Regions from separate parts of the Pseudomonas rustica genome, predicted to be linked through region 2. Evidence: riboswitches for the same ligand, from Rfam matches in the RefSeq annotation. Region 2 holds a riboswitch; the other holds the start of a gene.
What was found. A riboswitch is a leader RNA that binds a small molecule or an ion and turns the genes downstream of it on or off. The one in region 2 is predicted to bind manganese.
Positions count from the first base shown of each region.

Region 1: another riboswitch for manganese. It lies ahead of ACP3TY_RS02090 (TMEM165/GDT1 family protein); the one in region 2 lies ahead of mntP (manganese efflux pump MntP).

Region 1 covers NZ_CP188200.1:419,182-429,327, forward strand. The annotation lists gene ACP3TY_RS02060 (hypothetical protein) at 182-460, shown strand; gene ACP3TY_RS02065 (1-acyl-sn-glycerol-3-phosphate acyltransferase) at 551-1,714, opposite strand; gene ACP3TY_RS02070 (CPXCG motif-containing cysteine-rich protein) at 1,857-2,039, shown strand; gene ACP3TY_RS02075 (putative signal transducing protein) at 2,049-2,309, shown strand; gene ACP3TY_RS02080 (SOS response-associated peptidase) at 2,345-2,968, shown strand; gene ACP3TY_RS02085 (M48 family metallopeptidase) at 3,276-4,094, shown strand; gene ACP3TY_RS02090 (TMEM165/GDT1 family protein) at 4,218-4,802, opposite strand; yybP-ykoY riboswitch at 4,891-5,015, opposite strand; gene ACP3TY_RS02095 (class I SAM-dependent methyltransferase) at 5,066-6,064, opposite strand; gene ACP3TY_RS02100 (2-hydroxyacid dehydrogenase) at 6,097-7,062, opposite strand; gene ACP3TY_RS02105 (LysE family translocator) at 7,307-7,936, shown strand; gene ACP3TY_RS02110 (AraC family transcriptional regulator) at 8,060-8,824, opposite strand; gene ACP3TY_RS02115 (MFS transporter) at 8,910-10,094, shown strand.
Region 2 covers NZ_CP188200.1:2,874,234-2,884,379, reverse strand. The annotation lists gene ACP3TY_RS13085 (hypothetical protein) at 47-280, opposite strand; gene ACP3TY_RS13080 (hypothetical protein) at 432-665, opposite strand; gene ACP3TY_RS13075 (hypothetical protein) at 916-1,353, opposite strand; gene ACP3TY_RS13070 (GFA family protein) at 1,450-1,866, opposite strand; gene ACP3TY_RS13065 (LysR family transcriptional regulator) at 1,956-2,882, opposite strand; gene ACP3TY_RS13060 (DUF2798 domain-containing protein) at 3,008-3,283, shown strand; gene ACP3TY_RS13055 (APH(3')-II family aminoglycoside O-phosphotransferase) at 3,623-4,393, opposite strand; gene ACP3TY_RS13050 (thiamine pyrophosphate-requiring protein) at 4,548-6,335, shown strand; gene ACP3TY_RS13045 (DUF72 domain-containing protein) at 6,449-7,165, shown strand; gene mntP (manganese efflux pump MntP) at 7,168-7,731, opposite strand; yybP-ykoY riboswitch at 7,738-7,908, opposite strand; gene ACP3TY_RS13035 (hypothetical protein) at 8,086-8,304, opposite strand; gene ACP3TY_RS13030 (lysozyme inhibitor LprI family protein) at 8,420-8,776, shown strand; gene ACP3TY_RS13025 (MFS transporter) at 8,881-10,146, opposite strand, start outside.

The sequences.
Region 1 (10,146 bases), 2.5 Mb from region 2:
GTCGGTTTCGAGGCGCGCATCTTGGGTTATCCAGATGACGATGCCGTGACACAGGACAGCCATCGGTCGATTGTTACGTTATTTGTCGTAAAGGCTGGGGCAGGGGGCCAAGGTTTGGTTAGAATCCGCGCCGCGGTCGTCGGTCTGGCGCCTGCCACACCGGTTTAGATAGAGGTCTGTGATGTCGCTGCACTTGATGACGCTGTTTACCGCCCATCCCGCCAAATTGATCAACCTGCTGGCGCTGCTGTTGGCGTTCCCGGGCAGTTGGCTGCTGCACGCAACGCGCCGCCGCGAACAACGCGCAATGGCCAGCATCGCCGCCCAGCGCAACGCGCAGCCGAATGCCGAGCCCATTCTTGATTGGGCGACCTTGCGCATGAACCGGTTTTTCTATCGATTTGGTTTTGCTTGCCTGGGGCTGGCACTGATCGTCTCGTGGATCAGCACGCGTTACTAAAAGCAAAAGATCGCAGCCTTCGGCAACTCCTACATGAATCCACTGTAGGAGCTGCCGAAGGCTGCGATCTTTTGATCTTGCTCTGAAAATTTAAAGCGGCAACCCGGCCTTAACGCGGTATTGGTTACGCACCGGCGTCGCATATTGCAGCACCAGATACGGACGATGTTCTGCAGGGCAAGCATCCAGCCGGCTCTGCCATTCTTCCTGCGCCTTGGCCAGTTCATCCGCCGCAAACACCTCGGCAGCCTTCGGCACATTCAACTGCGGATCCGCATCAGCCCACTGCGCGTACGCCAGGTAATGCACCGGGAATAACCGGTAGCCGCCGAGAATCTGCTTGTCCATCTCGACCGCCAATTGCTTGGTGTCTTCGAACAGCTCGGTGATCGGCGCAGCAAAGTTCACGTGCACGCGGCCCTTGTAGCCGGTGATGCCCTTGGCAATGCTCACGTCATCCTCGCCCGGCGCTTTCGCGTAGGTGCCGGTGGTGGCGCGGATGTACAGCTCGCGGGCCTTGGCCTGGTCGCACGGGTCGTATTCGTAGCTGATCGAAACCGGAGTGACATTCAGCGAGCGAATGACTTCGCCGAACGGCTCGTCCTTGCGGCTCATGTGGAACATCTTGAGGATCGCCGACTCTGTGCGATCATCGCCATCCTTCGCCCGACCTTCAGCCTGCGCGATCCAGATCGACGCGCAATCATTGCGGATCGAGTGGTTGATGTACGCCGACAACAGCTGATACGCAGCCATTTTCTCGCGACGGCCGGTGATCGAACGGTGAACGATGAAACTCTTGTTCAGGCGCATCAGATCGCTGACAAACGGCTTTTGCAGCAGGTTGTCACCGATGGCGATGCGCGGCGTCGGCAGGCCAGCGTGGTACACGGCGTAGTTGACGAAGGCTGGATCCATGACGATGTCACGGTGGTTGGCGATGAACAGATAGGCGCTGCCGGACTTGAATTGCTCGACACCGGTGTAGGTCACGCCGTCGGTGGCGCGCTCGATGGTGTGGTCGACGTAGGACTCGACCTTGTCCTGCAACGTCGCCACCGAGGTCACGTCGGCGAACTCACGACGCAGCCGATGGGCTATAAGTGGTTTGAGCATCCAGCCGAAAGCACCGGCAAAACGCGGGAAGCGGAAGTGGGTGAGGATATCTAGAAACGCCTTGTCGCCGAGCAGTCTTGCCAGTACCACAGGTACTTCGCTGTCGTCGTAAGGTCGGATGGCATCGAATTCGCCCATCATGCTCTCTTGTTAGAAACGGCTAGGGTAAGTAAAGGTTTTGATCGAAAACCAACGGGGCACGGTCTGAAAAGTCAGCCAGACAAAAATAGCCCTGCAAATAGACCGGCGATTATACGCACAAGTCACTTGGGAGACCGCGATGCTGGAGAGCGCACTGTACGAATGTCCGTATTGTGGTGAGCAAGTTGAAACGACGGTGGATCTGTCCGGCGGTGATCAGACCTACATTGAGGACTGTCAGGTGTGTTGCCGGCCGATCACGTTCGTCTTGCAGGTACACGGAGAGGATTGGTTTCTGGAAGTCTTCAGCGAAAACGAGTGAGGCGCGCCCATGCAGCGGATCTACGAGCCGGAAAACCTGATGGAAGGCGAAATGCTCAAGGGCATGCTCGCCAGCGAGGGCATTGAGGCGCACCTGGTTGGCCGCGATTTGCTCGGCGGCACCGGTGAGTTGCCGATCTTCGGCTTGCTCGGGCTGTCGGTCGACAACGACCAGGCCGAATACGCCCGCGAGCTGATCACCGCGTACAATGCCGCGCTGCCGCTGCCCGGCGACGAACCGGAGAGCTTCCCCGGGACGCTGGTCTGTTAGGCTGACGATCGTTTTATTTAGAGTCTTGTTGCCCCATGTGTGGACGTTATGCCCTGTTTCGCTGGAACCGCGATTTTGCGGCCCTGCCAGGTTTTCCCGCCGATCAGCAGGCGCAGTGGAACATTTCCCCCAACGATTCGGTGTTGATGCTGCGTGCCGGTGACGCCGGCGAACGCACGCTGGCCCGCGCCCGCTGGGGGCTGACGCCGCCGTGGCTGACCGACCTGTCGAAAACACCCGCGCATGCTCGCGCGGAAACCGTGGCCGAACAGCCGATGTTCCGTGAGGCGCTGCGTCAACGTCGCTGTCTGTTGCCGGCGAATGGTTTTTACGAATGGCGCGGGACTCAGCGCAAACGCCCGTACTGGCTGACGCCGGGGGAGGGCGCGTCGCTGTTTTTCGCGGCAATCTGGGAAGCGTATCCGGTGCAGGAACAGGTCTGGTTGAGTACGGCGGTGATTACGCAGTCGGCGTCGAGTCAGCGCCGACCGTTGATTCTGGATGAGGCGGGGCAGGCGGCGTGGCTGGATCCCGAGACGCCGTTGCATGTGTTGCAGGCGTTGCTGGCGAGTGAGCCGGCGGTGTTGCGGGAGCGGGTGTTGGCGAATCTGATCAATGATCCGAAGCTCAATGGGCCGGAGTGTTTGACGCCGGGTTGAGTTGTCTGGTCTATCAAGAGCCCCTCACCCTAACCCTCTCCCAGAGGGAGAGGGGACTGATCGAGGTGTCTTGCTTCATACATCGACCTGAGAAATCGAGTCGATTATGGATTCAAAGCAGATCGTTCAGGTCGGCGAACTTCTTGAATATCCCCCAATCAGTCCCCTCTCCCTCCGGGAGAGGGCTAGGGTGAGGGGCTTTTGAACTGTGGGACATGTCTGAAAGTCACTGCAACACGTCCGTTGTATCTGGCGTCGATACAATTACCCGCCTAGGATACCCGGCAGGTTTTCAGGGAGCTTTTGAATGAACAAGACATTGGTTGTAAGTGCACTGAGCGCAGCGTTGTTGCTGGCCGGTTGTCAGTCGGTCAACACCACCAGCGGCGGCGCTGTGGGTGTGGAGCGCAAGCAGTACATGTTCAGCATGCTGTCCTCGCAAGAGGTCGACCAGATGTATGCCCAGTCGTATCAGAAGACCGTCGGCGAAGCGTCCACCAAAGGTGTGCTGGACAAGACCAGCAGCGACGCCAAACGCGTTCAGGCGATCGCCGACCGTTTGATCGCTCAGGCGCCGAACTTCCGCCCCGATGCGGCGCAATGGAAATGGGAAGTCAATCTGATCAAGAGTGACGAGCTCAACGCCAACTGTGGCCCCGGCGGCAAGATCATTTTCTACACCGGGCTGATCGACAGCCTGAAACTCACCGACGATGAAATCGCTGCTGTCATGGGCCATGAGATTGCCCACGCCTTGCGCGAGCATGGCCGTGAAGCGATGTCCAAGGCGTACGGGATTGAAATGGCCAAGCAGGGCGCGGGTGCGTTGCTCGGTCTGGGGCAGGACAGCCTGGCGCTGGCCGACACCGTGGCCAATTACGGCATGACGCTGCCGAACAGCCGCGCCAACGAAAACGAAGCCGACCTGATTGGTCTGGAACTGGCCGCCCGCGCCGGCTACAACCCGAATGCCGCGATCACCCTGTGGGACAAGATGAGCAAGGCCTCGGAAGGTTCACCACCGGAGTTCATGAGCACTCACCCGGCATCGGCTAGCCGGATTGCTTCGTTGCAGGCAGCGATTCCAAAAGTCATGCCGCTATACGAACAAGCCCCGAAATCCTGAGTCGGTGATCGTTCCCACGCTCTGCGTGGGAATGCCTCAAGGGACGCTCCGCGTTCCAATGGGACGCAGAGCGTCCCCGGCTGCATTCCCACGCAGAGCGTGGGAACGATCCTTCTCTCAGGGTTAAACCCAACCACTGCTCTGCATCGCTTTGTACACCGCGACAATTGCCAGAATCATGAACGCCGACGCCGCGAGGCGACGGATCAGGGTCAGTGGCAATTTGTCGGCGGCAAAGTTACCGGCCAATACCACCGGCACGTTGGCAATCAGCATGCCCGCCGTCGTCCCGATAATCACCAGCCACAAGTCAGGGTATTGCGCGGCCAGCATCACCGTCGCGACCTGAGTCTTGTCACCCATTTCAGCCAGGAAGAACGCAATCAGCGTGGTCAGGAACGGCCCGAACTTGCGTGCCGTGCTGCTTTCATCGTCGTCCATTTTGTCTGGCACCAACGTCCACAGCGCCGTGGCCGTGAAGCTCGCGGCGAGGATCCAGTGCAGCGTCGCATTCGAGAAGAAACTGCCGAACCAGGCGCCTACCGCACCGGCTGCTGCGTGGTTGGCCAAGGTCGCGGCGACAATACCGGCAATGATCGGCCAGGGTTTGCGGAAGCGAGCGGCGAGAATCAGCGCGAGCAGTTGCGTCTTGTCGCCGATTTCGGCCAAGGCAACGATTGCGGTGGGAACGAGTAACGAGTCCAGCATCAGGATTTTCCTAAGGGGCGGGTCGACACGGCTATGACACGTACAGCCTTCCCGCCCCGGGTAAGGTGTGCGTGTCATAGGTCTTGTCAAACCCTGCGATCCGTCTGATGCGGACGCTTGGGTCGCATACGCCATGATCTGAGGATCAAGTATGTTGACGTATGCCGGACGAGCATGGCGCTCGTGGGAGACTACTCCCCTAGGACGGAGCGGATTCTGCCTAGGCAAATCCGATTGAGCAAGCCTCTTTTTTGAAAGAAGTTCTAGCCGCGCTTGGCCCGGTAAATCCGGAAGCCATTGCCTTCGGCCTTGATCGCGCACACGCCCAGATGCTCTTCGATCAGCGGCTGATACTTGAGGAAGCTGTTGGCGACCAAGCGCAGTTCGCCACCGTTTTTCAGATGTTTGGCCGCTTTTCGCAGCAAGTTTTCGGTAGCGAAATAATCGGTGTGCACGCCGACATGGAACGGCGGATTGCTCAAAATTGCGCTCAAACCCATCGGTGCCGCATCGATGCCATCGCCTGTCAGCACCTCGGCCTCCAGACCGTTAGCGGCCAATGTCAGACGACTGCTGGCAGCGGCAAACGCGTCGACATCAAGCAGCGTCACCTGATTATGCGGATAGCGACGCTTCACCGCCGCGCCCAACACACCCGCGCCACAACCGAAGTCGAGCAGATGGCCACTCGGCAATTTGTCCAGATGTTCCAGCAGCAGGGCGCTGCCGCGATCAAGACGACCGTGGCTGAACACGCCCGGCAGGCTGATCACTTTCAACGGGCCTTCGGCCAGCGGCAATTCATAAGTCTGCGCGAGGCTTTCCAGCGATTTCGTTTCGGGCGCGTTGGCCACGGTGACTTGCCAGAGCTGGCAGTGACGCGCGCTGTCGAGTTTGCGCGGCTTGCCGAACGGATTGAGCTGTTTCGACGCGCCTTCGATGCCGCTGCGTTTTTCCCCGACCAGAAACACTTCTCGACCGGCCAGACGCGAGGCCACGGCGTTGAGAATGTAATCGGTCAGATCCTTGGACTTGGGCAAGAACACCACAGCGCTATCAAACTCACGCTCCGGAACATTCACGCCGAAATGGCTGCGACCTTCGAAGCGAGCGTCCAGCGCCGCTTGATCGCCGGCATGCCAGCACCAGCCGAACGCGTTGGGCAAGCGCCCGAGCAGATCGTCGGCGGGCAAACCGGCCAACAACAACGAACCTTGAAACAACTCGGGCTGACGAAGCAGTACTTCACTGCGCGGATCCATAACTGCTCCTCAAAAAAAAGTGCCGCAGTTTATCAACTGACGACCCGCAGCGCCTTACCGCTGAAGAACGCCTGAGCATTTTCGGTCAATTGACCGACGATGCGCTGGCGCGCTTCAACACTGCCCCAAGCGTTATGCGGCGTGACGATCAGACGTGGAATGTCGGCGGCCAGCAGCGGATTGCCTTGAGTCGGCGGCTCGACGCTCAACACATCCGTCGCCGCGCCGCCAAGGTGGCCATTACGCAGCGCATCGGCCAACGCCTGTTCATCGATCAAACCGCCACGCGCGGTGTTGACCACGAAGGCGCCGGGTTTCATCGACGCCAGTTCGCGGGCACCGATGAAGTGGCGGGTGTGCTCGTTGAGCGGGCAGTGCAGGGTGAGGGCGTCGATTTGCGGCAGCAGTTCGTCCAGCGGCAGGCGATCCGGGCGGGCAGGGCGCCCGGGGATCTGTCCGAGCAAAACGCGCATGCCGAAGGCTTCGGCCAGTCGCGCCACCGCGCCACCGAGTTCGCCGTGACCGAGCAAACCCAGGGTTTTGCCTTCCAGTTCAACAATCGGATAGTCGAGCAGGCAGAACTGTTTCGCCTGCTGCCAGCGACCTTCGCCGACGGCTTTCTGATAATCGGCCAGACGCGTGGCGAGGTTGAGCAGCAGCATGATCGTGTGTTGCGCCACCGACGGCGTGCCGTAACCCTGACAGTTGCACACGGTGATGCCGTGAGCGCGGGCGGCGGCGAGGTCGACGTTGTTGGTGCCGGTGGCGGTGATCAGGATCAGCTTCAAATCAGGGTTGGCAGCCATCGCGGCGGCGTCGATCAGGATCTTGTTGGAAATGGCCACGGTGGCGCCTTGCAGACGTTCGCTGACTTGCTCGGGCAGGGTCTGGGCGAACAGTTGCAGATCGCTGAAACACTCGCGCAACGGACTGAGGTCGAGGTCGCCAAGATCGAGCGACGGGTGATCAAGGAATACGGCGCGGCGCGTGTTCGTCATCAACTGTACCTTTTAGGCTTTGAGCGTTGGGCGTAATCTGCCGAGCCTACCAGATGAAACAATTGGTTACTCGATGCCTGAGATGCTCACAAAACCTGTAGGAGCCGAGCTTGCTCGCGAAGACGTGGTGTCAGACAAATGGAAGTCGCCTGACACTCCCTCTTCGCGAGCAAGCTCGGCTCCTACAGGGACATGCGTCGCCCAGCGAGTCTAATTTTATCCGACCTGATTCAGAGGAGCCCCCATGTACTGGACCGAGTTCTTGACCGTTGCACTGATCCACCTGCTGGCCGTCGCCAGCCCCGGCCCGGACTTTGCCGTGGTGGTGCGCGAAAGCGTGACCCACGGGCGTCGCGCCGGCACCTGGACGGCACTCGGTGTCGGTACGGCGATTTTCCTCCACGTCGGTTATTCGTTGCTCGGCATCGGCCTGATCGTGTCGCAATCGATCGTGCTGTTCAACGCGTTGAAATGGGCGGCGGCGGCTTATCTGCTGTACATCGGCTTCAAGGCCTTGCGCGCGCAACCAGCGAAAACCGTCACCGACGATCTGCACAAAGAAGCCGGCGTACGCACGGCTCGCGGCGCGTTCACTTCGGGCTTCGTGACCAATGGCCTCAACCCGAAAGCCACGCTGTTCTTCCTGTCGCTGTTCACCGTGGTGATCAACCCGCACACGCCGCTGTCGGTGCAGGCCGGTTACGGGATTTATCTGGCGGTCGCGACGGCCGTGTGGTTTTGCCTGGTGGCGATGCTGTTCAGCCAACAACGTGTACGCGCCGGTTTTGCCCGCATGGGCCACTGGTTTGACCGCACCATGGGCGCGGTGCTGATTGCTCTCGGCGTGAAAATCGCCTTCACCGAGATGCATTGATTCCAGAACCGCAATTCAAACCTGTGGGAGCGAGCCTGCTCGCGAAGGCGTCGGATCAGTCGACATCACAGGTGACTGGAAGATTGCTTTCGCGAGCAAGCTCGCTCCCACAGTGGTGGGAACCTACACAAGCTCGCTGAGTTTGCTCAGGTTGTTGAGGTAATCACGGGGATTTTCCCCAAGCAAACGGCGAAACATCGCGCTGAACGCCCGCGCGCTGCCGTAACCCAAGTCCCGCGCCACACGCTGCACGCTGTCCCCGGCGAGCAGACGTGGCAGGGCTTCCATCAGGCGCAGTTGCTGGCGCCAGGCGTTGAAACTCATCTGCAACTGTTGCTGAAACAGCCGTGCCAACGTCCGTGAGCTGGCGCCGACCTGCTGCGCCCAGTCTTCAAGGGTATTGGCATGATCGGGGGTGTGCAGCAGTGCCAGACAGATGTTTTGCAGACGCCGGTCGCTGGGCATAGGAATGTGCAGCGGCAGGTTTTCCAGACTGGCGAGTTCTTCCAGCATCAACTGCTGAATCAGCGGGTTGTCGGCGTGCGGCGGCCCTTGCACGGCACGCAGAATCAGCTCGCGCAGCAACGGTGTCACCGCCAATACGCAGCACTGTTGCAGGCTGGCGGGCGACAATTCTGGCGCGATGAACAGCGAGCGCATCTGCACGTCACCGCTCATGAAAATCTCGTGCGCTATCTCGGGTGGAATCCACACCGCGCGACTCGGCGGAATCACCCACGCACCCGATTCCGTGACCACGCGCATGATCCCGCTGACCGCGTACAACAACTGCGCCTCGCGATGCAGGTGGAGCGGCTGGTGGGCGCCGTCCAGATAATCCCGGGGGTAGGCACTCACCGGGCCGTGTTCGAAATGGCTGATCAACATGTCTGATTCGATGACTTGCTTGGCAGGAATGCGCTTTACCGCCAACCTAGCATAGACGGCACACAACAACGTAAAGCGTGCCGCCATGAATCAATCCCGTAATGTCATTCGCTACATCAACGCCGCCCATGTGATCGATCACATGTTCATGCTGATTTTTCCCGCCGCCGTGCTCGGTATGACCCAGGCTTTCGGCCTCGATTACGCCACGCTGATCGGCCTGTCGTTGGGAGGATTCATCGCCTTCGGCGCCTGTTCGCTGCCCGCCGGCTGGCTCGGCGATCACTGGAGTCGGCGGCAGATGATGCTAGTGTTTTTCTTCGGTATCGGCGCTTCGGCGATCTTCACCGGGCTGAGCAACAGCCCGAGCATGCTGGTGATTGGCCTGACTCTGATCGGTATTTTCGCGGCGATTTATCACCCGGTCGGCACAGCAATGCTGGTGGCCTACGCACAAAATCGTGGCCGCGAAATTGGCATCAACGGCATGTGGGGCAATCTGGGCGTGGCGTTTTCGGCGCTGATCACCGGCTTGCTGGTGGCGCAGTTCGGCTGGCGCTCGGCGTTTCTGATACCGGGCGCAGTGGCGATTGTGCTGGGTTTTGGCTTCGCCTTGCAGGTGCGTGAGGAACCGATTCCGAAGCGCCCGCACACGCCACTCAAAGGCGCCGCCGGTCAGCGCATCTCGATGGTGATGGTTTTCGGCGTGCTGGCGTTGGCCACGGCCACCGGCGGCGTGGTGTTCAACGCCACCACCATGACCTATCCGAAGCTGTTTCAGGAACGTTTGCATGAGCTGTTCGCCTCGCCGCAAACCCTCGGCATGGTGGTCAGTCTGGCCTATGCCTTCGGTGCGATTGCGCAATTGAGCATTGGTCGTGTGTTGCATCGGCTCAGCCTGAAATGGCCGTTTGTTGTCCTGACGTTGTGCCAGGCACCGCTGTTGTTTGCGTTGGCCTATGCCGACGGCTGGGCGGTCATCGCCCTCGGTGCAGCGTTCATGTTTGTGGTGTTTGGTCAGGTAACAGTCAATGATGCGATGGTCGCCAACTTCGTCGCCCCGCAGTGGCAATCACGGGTATTCGCCCTGCGTTACTGCTTATCGTTCGGCGCCAGTGCGACGGCGATTCCGCTGATTTCCTATGTTGAACCGCGCCATGGTTTTGTAGGCCTGTACTTGATTCTCGCGGGTTTCGGCGCGTTGACCTTCCTTGCAGCAGTCGTATTCCCACGGACACCTTCCGAGGAGGCTGTAGGGCAAACGGCCTGACTTGGGACGAAAGTCGGCAAATGCTGGCGCAAAGCTAGCATTTGTACGGCTC
Region 2 (10,146 bases):
TTTGGTGGAAGGGGTGGGGCCGATGTCTCCCACAGTCTGTACTGGGCTAACAGTCAGAAGCTGGCTTTTGGTCCCACCCACCCCTTCGAGTCCTACCATACAAGACATTGGTGGCTTCAACGCACAAGGCAGTATTGGCGGGTTGCTGCCTCAGCCATTTCTTGATTTCAGGCTTGGTATTGGTAAGCGACATCTGCGTGCCGCTGTCCTGGAAATGAACGACCAGTTCGGCCTTCGCAACATCGATACCGACAATAAATTGGTTCACTTCCATTGCCATGTTTCGCACTCCCGCTGTAAGGTTTTTCCACTCGAAGGGTTTCACCAAGAGGCGCAGGCTTGTTTCTATCGTCGCTGAAGAGAACGAAGCATTCTTTATCGGCGCTTTGGTGGAAGGGGTGGGGCCGATGTCTCCCACAGTCTGTACTGGGCTAACAGTCAGAAGCTGGCTTTTGGTCCCACCCACCCCTTCGAGTCCTACCATACAAGACATTGGTGGCTTCAACGCACAAGGCAGTATTGGCGGGTTGCTGCCTCAGCCATTTCTTGATTTCAGGCTTGGTATTGGTAAGCGACATCTGCGTGCCGCTGTCCTGGAAATGAACGACCAGTTCGGCCTTCGCAACATCGATACCGACAATAAATTGGTTCACTTCCATTGCCATGTTTCGCACTCCCGCTGTAAGGTTTTTCCACTCGAAGGGTTTCACCAAGAGGCGCAGGCTTGTTTCTATCGTCGCTGAAGAGAACGAAGCATTCTTTATCGGCGCTTTGGTGGAAGGGGTGGGGCCGATGTCTCCCACAGTCTGTACTGGGCTAACAGTCAGAAGCTGGCTTTTGGTCCCACCCACCCCTTCGAGTCCTACCATACAAGCGGGCTTGCTCGCGAAGGCGGTCTGTCAGACACAGCTTCAATTAGTGGCGGATATCGCCGCAGAAAATATCGACATTCCCATCAGTCGCGGCCGTGCGCACCACCACGTAATACTCACCGGCCAGCAACGTCGACAACGGCACCGGCGCGCTTCTTGAGAAGGCCCAACCACGCACCGGTTGGCGTTCGGTGTTGACCTTGTCGTTCATCGCATACGCCAAGGGCCCAGGCTGTGCGCAGCTGCCTTTGTTGACGAAGGTGTACAGACGCAAGGGCAGGGAAGCCCCGTTGGGTGCGCCGCTGATGAAGAAGCTGAAGCCAGTTTCCTTGCCCCAGTCGGCGAGCGTGACGTTGCCGATCTGCCCGCTGTTTTGGCGAGTGGCGGTGAGCGTCACGTTTGCGCCGGGCTTGGATTCAGAGGCGCAACCGAACAGGCTGGCGACTACCAACAGTGCGGTGAGTGAATGACTGAATTTCATGGCTGGCCTCCGTTAATGAAGAACTGCAACCACTCAGTTAAGCAGATCGTCGGGCGTCTGAAACCGTCGCATCAACCCGACCACCGTTTACCCTCTTCACGCGCGGCTCTTCGGCCGCTGATCCGCCATCTCGTACCACGACGCCTTAGACGTCAGCTCGACGTGCTTCTGATTGTCCGAGGTGAAGTGCGTATCCAGCGTGCCCAGTGCCACCGAAACCCACTCGGCAAATTCACCCTGTGCCCGCGACCAGAACATCGACGAGCCGCAGTGCGAGCAGAACTGGCGCACCACCGATTCAGAAGACTGGTAGGACTTGAGGTCATCACCGCCCTGCAACAATTCCAGATTGCCGCGCATCACGCTGCCGTAGCTGGCAAATGCTGCGCCGTGGCTTTTGCGGCATTGGCTGCAATGGCAGTGCGAAAGCGCTTTTGGCCGTGAGCGGATCTGGTATTTGACGGCCCCGCAGAGGCAACTGCCGCGGAAGGTTTGGGGTGAAGGTGTGAGCATTATTGTTTTGGTTCTCCAAGAAGGATGTACAGCGATCACCGAGGCGCGACTGTGCCTGATTCCGCGCGTTTGGGCGAGTTCGACTTGTATCAAAAATCCATCGGCCAGCGCTGCTTCAGGTGCTCGGTCAAATATTCGATAAACGCTCTGACTTTGGCCGTCATCGCCGCGCGCTCCTGCACGCAGGCGAAAATCTCCATGGGCTCGACAACCGCACAAGTTGCGTCGTCGCGTTGTGCAAACAACGGCAGCAGCTGGCCGTTTTGCAGATACGGAGCCGCGACGAACTCCGCCAGTCGGGTGATGCCGGCGCCGTGGATTGCCATTTGCGTCAGCGCGTCGATGTCGTCGCTGATCGCGGTCGCGTTGATATCGGCATCGTAACGCTGGCCATCGCGGATAAAACTCCAGCGCAGAAAGCGCCCGTCCAAGGGGTAACGAAACGCCAGGCACGCATGGTTTTGCAGATCGTCAGGCGATTGCGGCCAGCCGGCGCGCTGCAAATAAGCCGGCGCGGCGCACATGATGAAGGGCAGGGACACGATCTTGCGCGCGACGATGCCGTCCTCTAGTTGCGGCTTGATCCGCAAGCTCAGATCGATGCCGTCCTGGATGTGATTGATCTTGCCGTCGGTGGTCGACAGCTCGATCAGCAGGCGCGGATGTTGCGCGGCGAAACCGGCAATCAGCGGCGCCAGCACATGCCGGCCGAACGCCGAGGTCGAGGCGATGCTCAAGCGACCTTGCAGTTCGCTGTCTTCGCGATTGATCGAACTTTGCGCGGACTCCAGATCCGCCGCAATCCGCTTGACCTTTTCGTAGTACACCGCGCCGTTTTCGGTGAGTGCCATGCGCCGGGTAGTGCGTTGCAAAAGACGCACACCAAGGTGTGTTTCCAGGCGATTGATGGTCTGGCTGACCGCTGCGGCACTGACGCCCAACGCCTTGGCGGCGCCGACGATAGAGCCGGATTCGACCACTTTGATAAAACTGGCAATCGCCGCTAACAGATTCATCGATGGCCTGCCGGAAGGGATTGATTCGTAAGTTCTGCTTTATAAAGCACCTGCATTTGGCCGTCTAGTTGAGGGGCCAGGGCTTTGCTAACGTGCCCGCTCCCTGTCAATGGATGGAAAGCCCTATGAATCAAAGAAGCAATGCAGAAGCCGTTTATGTCAGTCGCCGCAAGCTTTCGGCGCGAGCGACGCCGTATGTGTTTGCGTTGTACATGGCGACCATCATGGCTTTTCTGATGTCGCTGGTGATTACCGCCGCCAATTCAGGCATTGATAACGACTACCTGAGTAATGCGCTGCACGCCTACAAGCTGGCGATGCCGGTGGCGTTTCTGTGCATCCTCGTGGTGCGGCCGATCGTGATCAAACTGGTCGCGATGACCGTGCATCCGCATCGTTGAGCTCGAATACTGTGCCGGTCGCGATGGCGTCTTGTAGGAGCTGCCGCAGGCTGCGATCTTTTGACATTTTCAACGGCAGATCAAAAGATCGCAGCCTCGTTTCACTCGACAGCTCCTACAGGTTTATTCGGTCCACAACCTTTATAACTGAATACATGCAAAACCCAATGTGGGAGCCTGCTGGCGATCGCGGTGTGTCAGTCAACAGATCAGTAATCTGATGCTCCCTCTTCGCGAGCAGGCTCGCTCCCACTTTGGAATGCTATTAAATGTGGGAGCGAGCCTGCTCGCGAAGGGCCTCACGGTTATCTTCAGTGACAGCGAAAGGGTGCATTCGCCTCAGAAAAACTCATCAAGCAACTGATAAAAGGCAATCCGTCGCTGATCCGGCTGCACGCCGTAAACCTCGAAAAACACCGGCACCCACGCCTCGCCGAGGTTGTGCGTGATGCTATGAGCGGCCAACGCCAGATCCTGATAACGATCCGCCACACCCAATCGGCCGCAGTCGACAAAACCGCTGAACTGACCGTTGTCAGCGAGGAAGTTGGGCAGGCACGCATCGCCGTGAGTCACCACCTGATCTTCGTGATCCGGGCGATCCGCAAGCATCTGTTGGAAGACATCTTCAGCAGATCGACCGAGGCGCGAATCGTCGAAATCCTCTTCATCGATCAACCCGGCATTCACGTGCTCACGAGCCAGTTTTATTTTCGGGTCGAGGCTGTGATCGAACGGGCAGGTATCGATTGCAACCTCATGCAGTTCACGCAAAGCGTTGGCGACAAGTGTGACGATCTGCTGCGGCGCAAGGTGCGGGCTGCTAGCCAGATCACGCCCGGGCACGGCCGTCATCAATAGCCAGTTTTTATCCGATTCGGTGGCAGTGTCGAGCACGCGTGGCGCGGGCAGATTCTGGCTTGCCATCCAGCGCAGCCGCGCGACCTCGCCGGGCAATTCGCCCCAGTGCATGACGTGCTCGGACTTCACAAACAGCGGTGCTGAATTCGCAGACGCAATGCGCCAAACGTCGGCACGGGATTCGCCAATGGTTTGTTGTTCGACGGTGGCCTCGGCAAAGCGCCGGTGCCAGTTACGGGGTAAGTCCATTGCATTCATCCCTGAGATCAAAAACGCAGACGCACATTGTGCCGCCCCGGCGGTTTTGATCGCAAACACGAAACTGTATCCCGTTAATCAATCGAAACTTCGCCATCCGCCCAACTGTCCAGACCCTTACACCGGCGAAAAGACGAGGATCGAGATGACAACGACAGTAGGCGATTTTCTGGTTGAGCGGCTCAGCCAATGGGGCGTCACGCGGATTTTTGGTTATCCGGGCGACGGCATCAATGGCGTGTTCGGCGCGCTCGATCGAGCTAAAGGCAAGATTGAATTTGTGCAGGCGCGGCATGAGGAAATGGCCGCGTTCATGGCCTCGGCCCACGCGAAATTCACTGGCGAGCTGGGCGTATGCATTGCCACGTCCGGCCCCGGGGCTTCGCATTTGATCACCGGGCTTTACGACGCGCGGATGGATCACATGCCGGTGCTGGCCATCGTCGGTCAGCAGGCGCGCACGGCGTTGGGTAGTCACTATCAGCAAGAACTGGATCTGGTGTCGATGTTCAAGGACGTCGCCGGCGCGTTTGTGCAGCAGGCTTCGGCGCCATCGCAGGTGCGGCATTTACTCGACCGGGCGGTGCGTACGGCGGTTGGCGAACGTCGGGTGACGGCGCTGATTCTGCCCAATGATTTGCAGGATCTTGAGTACCAGGCACCGGCCCGCGCGCACGGCACCGCGCATTCCGGCGTCGGTTACACCAAGCCGAAAGTGCTGCCCTATGACGAAGATTTGCAGCGTGCGGCAGACGTTTTGAACGCAGGCGAGAAGGTCGCGATTCTGGTTGGTGCCGGCGCATTGCAGGCGACCGATGAAGTGATTGCCATTGCCGAAAAACTTGGCGCCGGCGTGGCCAAGGCGCTGCTCGGGAAAGCGGTGCTTCCGGATGATTTGCCGTGGGTAACTGGCAGCATCGGCCTGCTTGGCACCGAGCCGAGTTACAAGTTGATGACCGAGTGCGACACCTTGCTGATGATCGGTTCGGGCTTCCCGTATTCGGAGTTTTTGCCTAAAGAAGGTCAGGCGCGCGGTGTGCAGATCGATCTGCAACCCGACATGCTCAGCCTGCGTTATCCGATGGAGGTCAATCTGGTCGGCGACGCAGCGGAAACCCTCGCGGCGTTGTTGCCGTTGCTCGAACAAAAAACCTCGGGCAAGTGGCGCAAGAAAGTCGAAGGCTGGCGCGGTAGCTGGGAGAAAACCCTGGAAAAACGCGCGATGGCCAAGGCCAAGCCGATCAATCCGCAGCGGGTGGTGTATGAATTGTCACCGCGAGTGCCGGATGAAGCGATCATCACCAGCGACTCCGGTTCGTGCGCCAATTGGTTTGCGCGCGACCTGAAAATCCGTCGCGGCATGATGTGTTCGTTGTCCGGCGGGCTGGCCTCGATGGGCGCCGCTGTGCCTTATGCGATTGCGGCTAAATTCGCCTATCCCGAACGCTCGGTGATTGCGCTGGTGGGCGATGGTGCGATGCAGATGAACAACATGGCCGAGCTGATCACCGTCGCCAAATACTGGCGGCAGTGGAAGAGCCCCAAATGGATTTGCGCGGTGTTCAATAACGAGGATCTCAATCAAGTGACGTGGGAACAGCGGGTGATGGAGGGCGATCCGAAGTTCGAGGCGTCGCAGAACATTCCCGATGTGCCGTATCACCTGTTCGCGATTTCCATCGGCCTGAAAGGGATTTTCGTTGATCGCGAAGAGGACGTAGCGGGCGCATGGGAACAGGCTTTTGCTTCCGATGTGCCGGTGCTCATTGAGTTCAAAACCGACCCGAACGTGGCGCCGCTGCCGCCGCACATCAAGCTTGAACAAGCGAAGAAATTCGCCACGACGTTGCTCAAGGGCGATCCGGACGAGGCGGGGATACTTGTGCAAACCGCCAAGCAGGTTCTGAGCTCAGTTCTCCCCAGCAAAAAATAACGTCCCCCTGTAGGAGCTGCCGAAGGCTGCGATCTTTTGAGGTTGTTTATAAGATCAAAAGATCGCAGCCTGCGGCAGCTCCTACATGGGAGTGTCGTGGTAGGAGGTGATGTTTGATTTTCATTGGGTGTGCCGGCTGGAGTCTCGGGCGTGAGCATTGGCCGGCATTTGCGGAGGAGGGCACGCATTTGCAACGCTATGCGGCGCGGCTCAACTGTGCGGAAATCAACAGCTCGTTTTACCGCCCACATCGCCGCTCAACCTATGAACGTTGGGCGGATTCAGTGCCGGAAGGGTTTCGCTTTTCAGTAAAAATGCCCCAGCAGATCAGCCATGAACGCCGATTGTTGGATTGCGACGAAGAACTCGATGAGTTCCTGGCGCAGTGCAGCGGTTTGGCTGATCGCTTGGGCTGTTTGCTGCTGCAATTGCCGCCGTCACTGGCATTTGATGCGGTCAGTGCCGAAGCGTTTTTCAGTGCGTTGCGCCAGCGTTTCGACGGCGACGTGGTGCTGGAGCCGCGTCATGAGTCGTGGATGGCTGCCGAATCATTGCTGATCGCTTACCGTATCGCTCAGGCTGTGGTCGATCCGTCGCGCATCAGCAGTGATTCTTCCGCGTTTGGCTGGCAAGGGACGCGGTATTGGCGCCTGCACGGTTCGCCGCGCATTTACCACAGTGCCTACGATGACTCCTGTTTAGAGAGCCTCGCTAGCGTATTGCAGGCCGCCGATGCGCATGGCGCGACGACCTGGTGCATTTTCGACAATACCGCCAGCGGGGCCGCGCTAGGCAACGCGTTGGCACTGACGGCGCTGTCTAACGGCTAATCTCAGACCGCGAGATGCTCATACAAAATCGTCGCACCGACGATCATCAGCACCACACCGCCAACGATTTCAGCACGTTTGCCAACCATAGAGCCCAACACCCGGCCGAGCATGACGCCGATGGTCACCATGGTCATGGTCGCCAGACCGATCGCCGCCGCAGCCACCCAGATATTCACGTCGACAAACGCCAGGCCAACGCCCACGGCAAGGGCGTCGATGCTGGTGGCAAACGCGGTGACGGCGAGAATCAGGAAGGAGTGCGAACCCGGTTTTTCATCTTCCTCTTCTTCATGCTTCAGACCGTTGTAGATCATGTGCAGGCCGAGAACCACCAGCAGGGTGAAGGCGATCCAGTGATCCCATTCGGCAACCCATTGGCTCGCGGCCTGGCCGATCAGCCAGCCGATAATGGGGGTGATGGCTTCGATCACGCCGAAGATCAGACCGGTACGCAGGGCTTCCGTGAGACGCGGTTTATGCAGGCTGGAGCCCTTGCCGATGGCGGCTGCAAACGCATCCGTGGACATGGCCAGGGCAAGGAAAATGAGGGAAACAGGATTCACGGGAATACTTCCAGTCGGGCTATGAGTCAACGACACAACCACACGCCCGACTTTAGGCATGGATGTGTCGTCGGTCTCACCAACCAAAAGGTGTCCGCACCACGGCATGTTGCCGAGAATGTTGATACGAACGCTTCCGCAGTGCACGGAAACAGGCTACTCCCCAACGAGGTGCGGAATCTTAGGCGGTTGGGTATGAAAATTTCGTTAAAACCGCCGCTCAAGCTGATTTGTGGCGAGGGGATTTATCTCCGTTGGGTCGCGCAGCGGCCCCTCTTTGATAAGCAGGGAGCGCTGCGCACTCCAACGGGGATAAGTCCCCTCGCCAAAAGGTTATCTGTCAAGCAGCAAACCTCAGTTGCCATCCGCCACTTTGCGCTCTATCTCATCGACCTTGCGCTGCAGCGTCTCGGCATCCTGCTCTTTCACTCGGGTAGACGAAGGCGTAATCACCTCATCCACGCCTTTGGTGTCGTCATCGTGGTCTTCAAGATCACGCTCAACCACGTTCACCGGTTTGCCGGACGTGTCGGTAGGTGGGGCGTTCGGGGTTTTGTCGTCGTTGCTGTTCATGGTGTTGACCTCCAGTGGTGTAAACATTGGAGGCGGTGGTTTGGCAGGCGTTCAGAAACTTTGCGCTCATGCATTAGCCCAAGAGGTATCAATCGCTGTCTGGATGACTCAACCCATGCGCAACAAAACTCTACTTTCAACCTTGTTCGGCTTGTCTGCCCTGATCATCGGCCATGCTGCTTACGCCGCCAGTTTCGACTGCGACCGCGCCAAGGCTGCTGATGAAAAAGCGGTGTGCGCCAACCGTGCGCTCAACGACATGGACGTGAGCATGGCGCTGCTCTACAAACTGGATCGCCGGTTTCTGCCGATGGGCGGCCGTGGTGCCTTGATTGACGAGCAACAGGCGTGGCTGAAAACCCGTGGCAAATGCGCCGCTGATGTGAAATGCCTCACCGACGTTTATCAGCAGCGAATTCAAGCATTGCAGCAGATCATCGACACCCGCGTGGTCACCCAGGGCCCGTTCTGACACCGCAACACTCCTGTAGGAGCTGCCGCAGGCTGCGATCTTTTGACCTTAAAAAACACAATCAAAAGATCGCAGCCTGCGGCAGCTCCACAGAGGAGGGCGGGTCAGTCTTTGAGAATGTCGCGATCCTTGGTTTCCGGCAGGAAGAACGTACCCAGTACTGCGGTCATCACCGCAATCACGATCGGGTACCACAAGCCGTAGTAGATATCCCCGGTGGCCGCGACCATCGCGAAGGCCACCGTCGGCAGGAACCCGCCGAACCAGCCGTTACCGATGTGATACGGCAGCGACATCGAGGTGTAGCGAATGCGCGTCGGGAACAGCTCCACCAGCCACGCCGCGATCGGCCCATACACCATGGTCACGTAGATCACCAAAATGGTCAGCAACAGCAGCACCATCGGGTAATTGGTTTTTGCCGGGTCGGCTTTCTCTGGATAACCGGCTTCTTTCAGAGCAGTGCCAAGGGTCGCGGTGAAGGCATCATTGCGGGTTTTGAAGTCGGCGGCGGGCAGGGCGCTGCCGTCGAAACTCTCGACGACTTTGTCGCCAATACGCACCTGCGCCACGGTGCCGGGTTCGGCGGTGACGTTCTCATACGGAATCGCCCGTTTTGCCAACAGCGTCTTGGCCAGGTCACAGGAACTGGTGAATTTAGCCTTGCCCACCGGATCGAACTGGAACGAACACTGGTCGGGGTTGGCGATCACCTTGACCGGGTTTTTCTCCTGAGCGATGAACACATCAGGATTGCCGTACTGGGTCAGCGCATGAAAGATCGGGAAGTAGGTCAGCGCCGCCAGAATGCAGCCGACCATGATGATCGGCTTGCGCCCGATGCGGTCGGACAGGCTGCCGAAAATCACGAAGAACGGCGTACCGATCAACAGTGATCCGGCGATCAGCAGGTTGGCGGTTTGCGGGTCGATCTTCAGCGTTTGCAACAGGAAAAACAGCGCATAGAACTGCCCGGTGTACCAGACCACCGCTTGCCCGGCCGTGCCGCCGAGCAACGACATGATCACCACTTTGAGGTTGTCCCAACGGGCAAAGGACTCGGTCAGCGGCGCTTTTGACGCTTTGCCTTCGTCCTTCATTTTCTGGAACACCGGCGACTCGCTCAGTTGCAGGCGGATGTACACCGAGACGATCAGCAGGAGGATCGACAGCAGAAACGGAATCCGCCAGCCCCACTCTTCAAACGCTTCAGTGCCCAGCGCGGTGCGGCAGGCGAGTATCACCAGCAGCGACAGAAACAGGCCGAGGGTCGCGGTGGTTTGAATCCACGAGGTGAAGAAACCGCGTCTATTGCGTGGCGCGTGTTCGGCCACGTAAGTCGCCGCGCCGCCATATTCACCGCCCAGCGC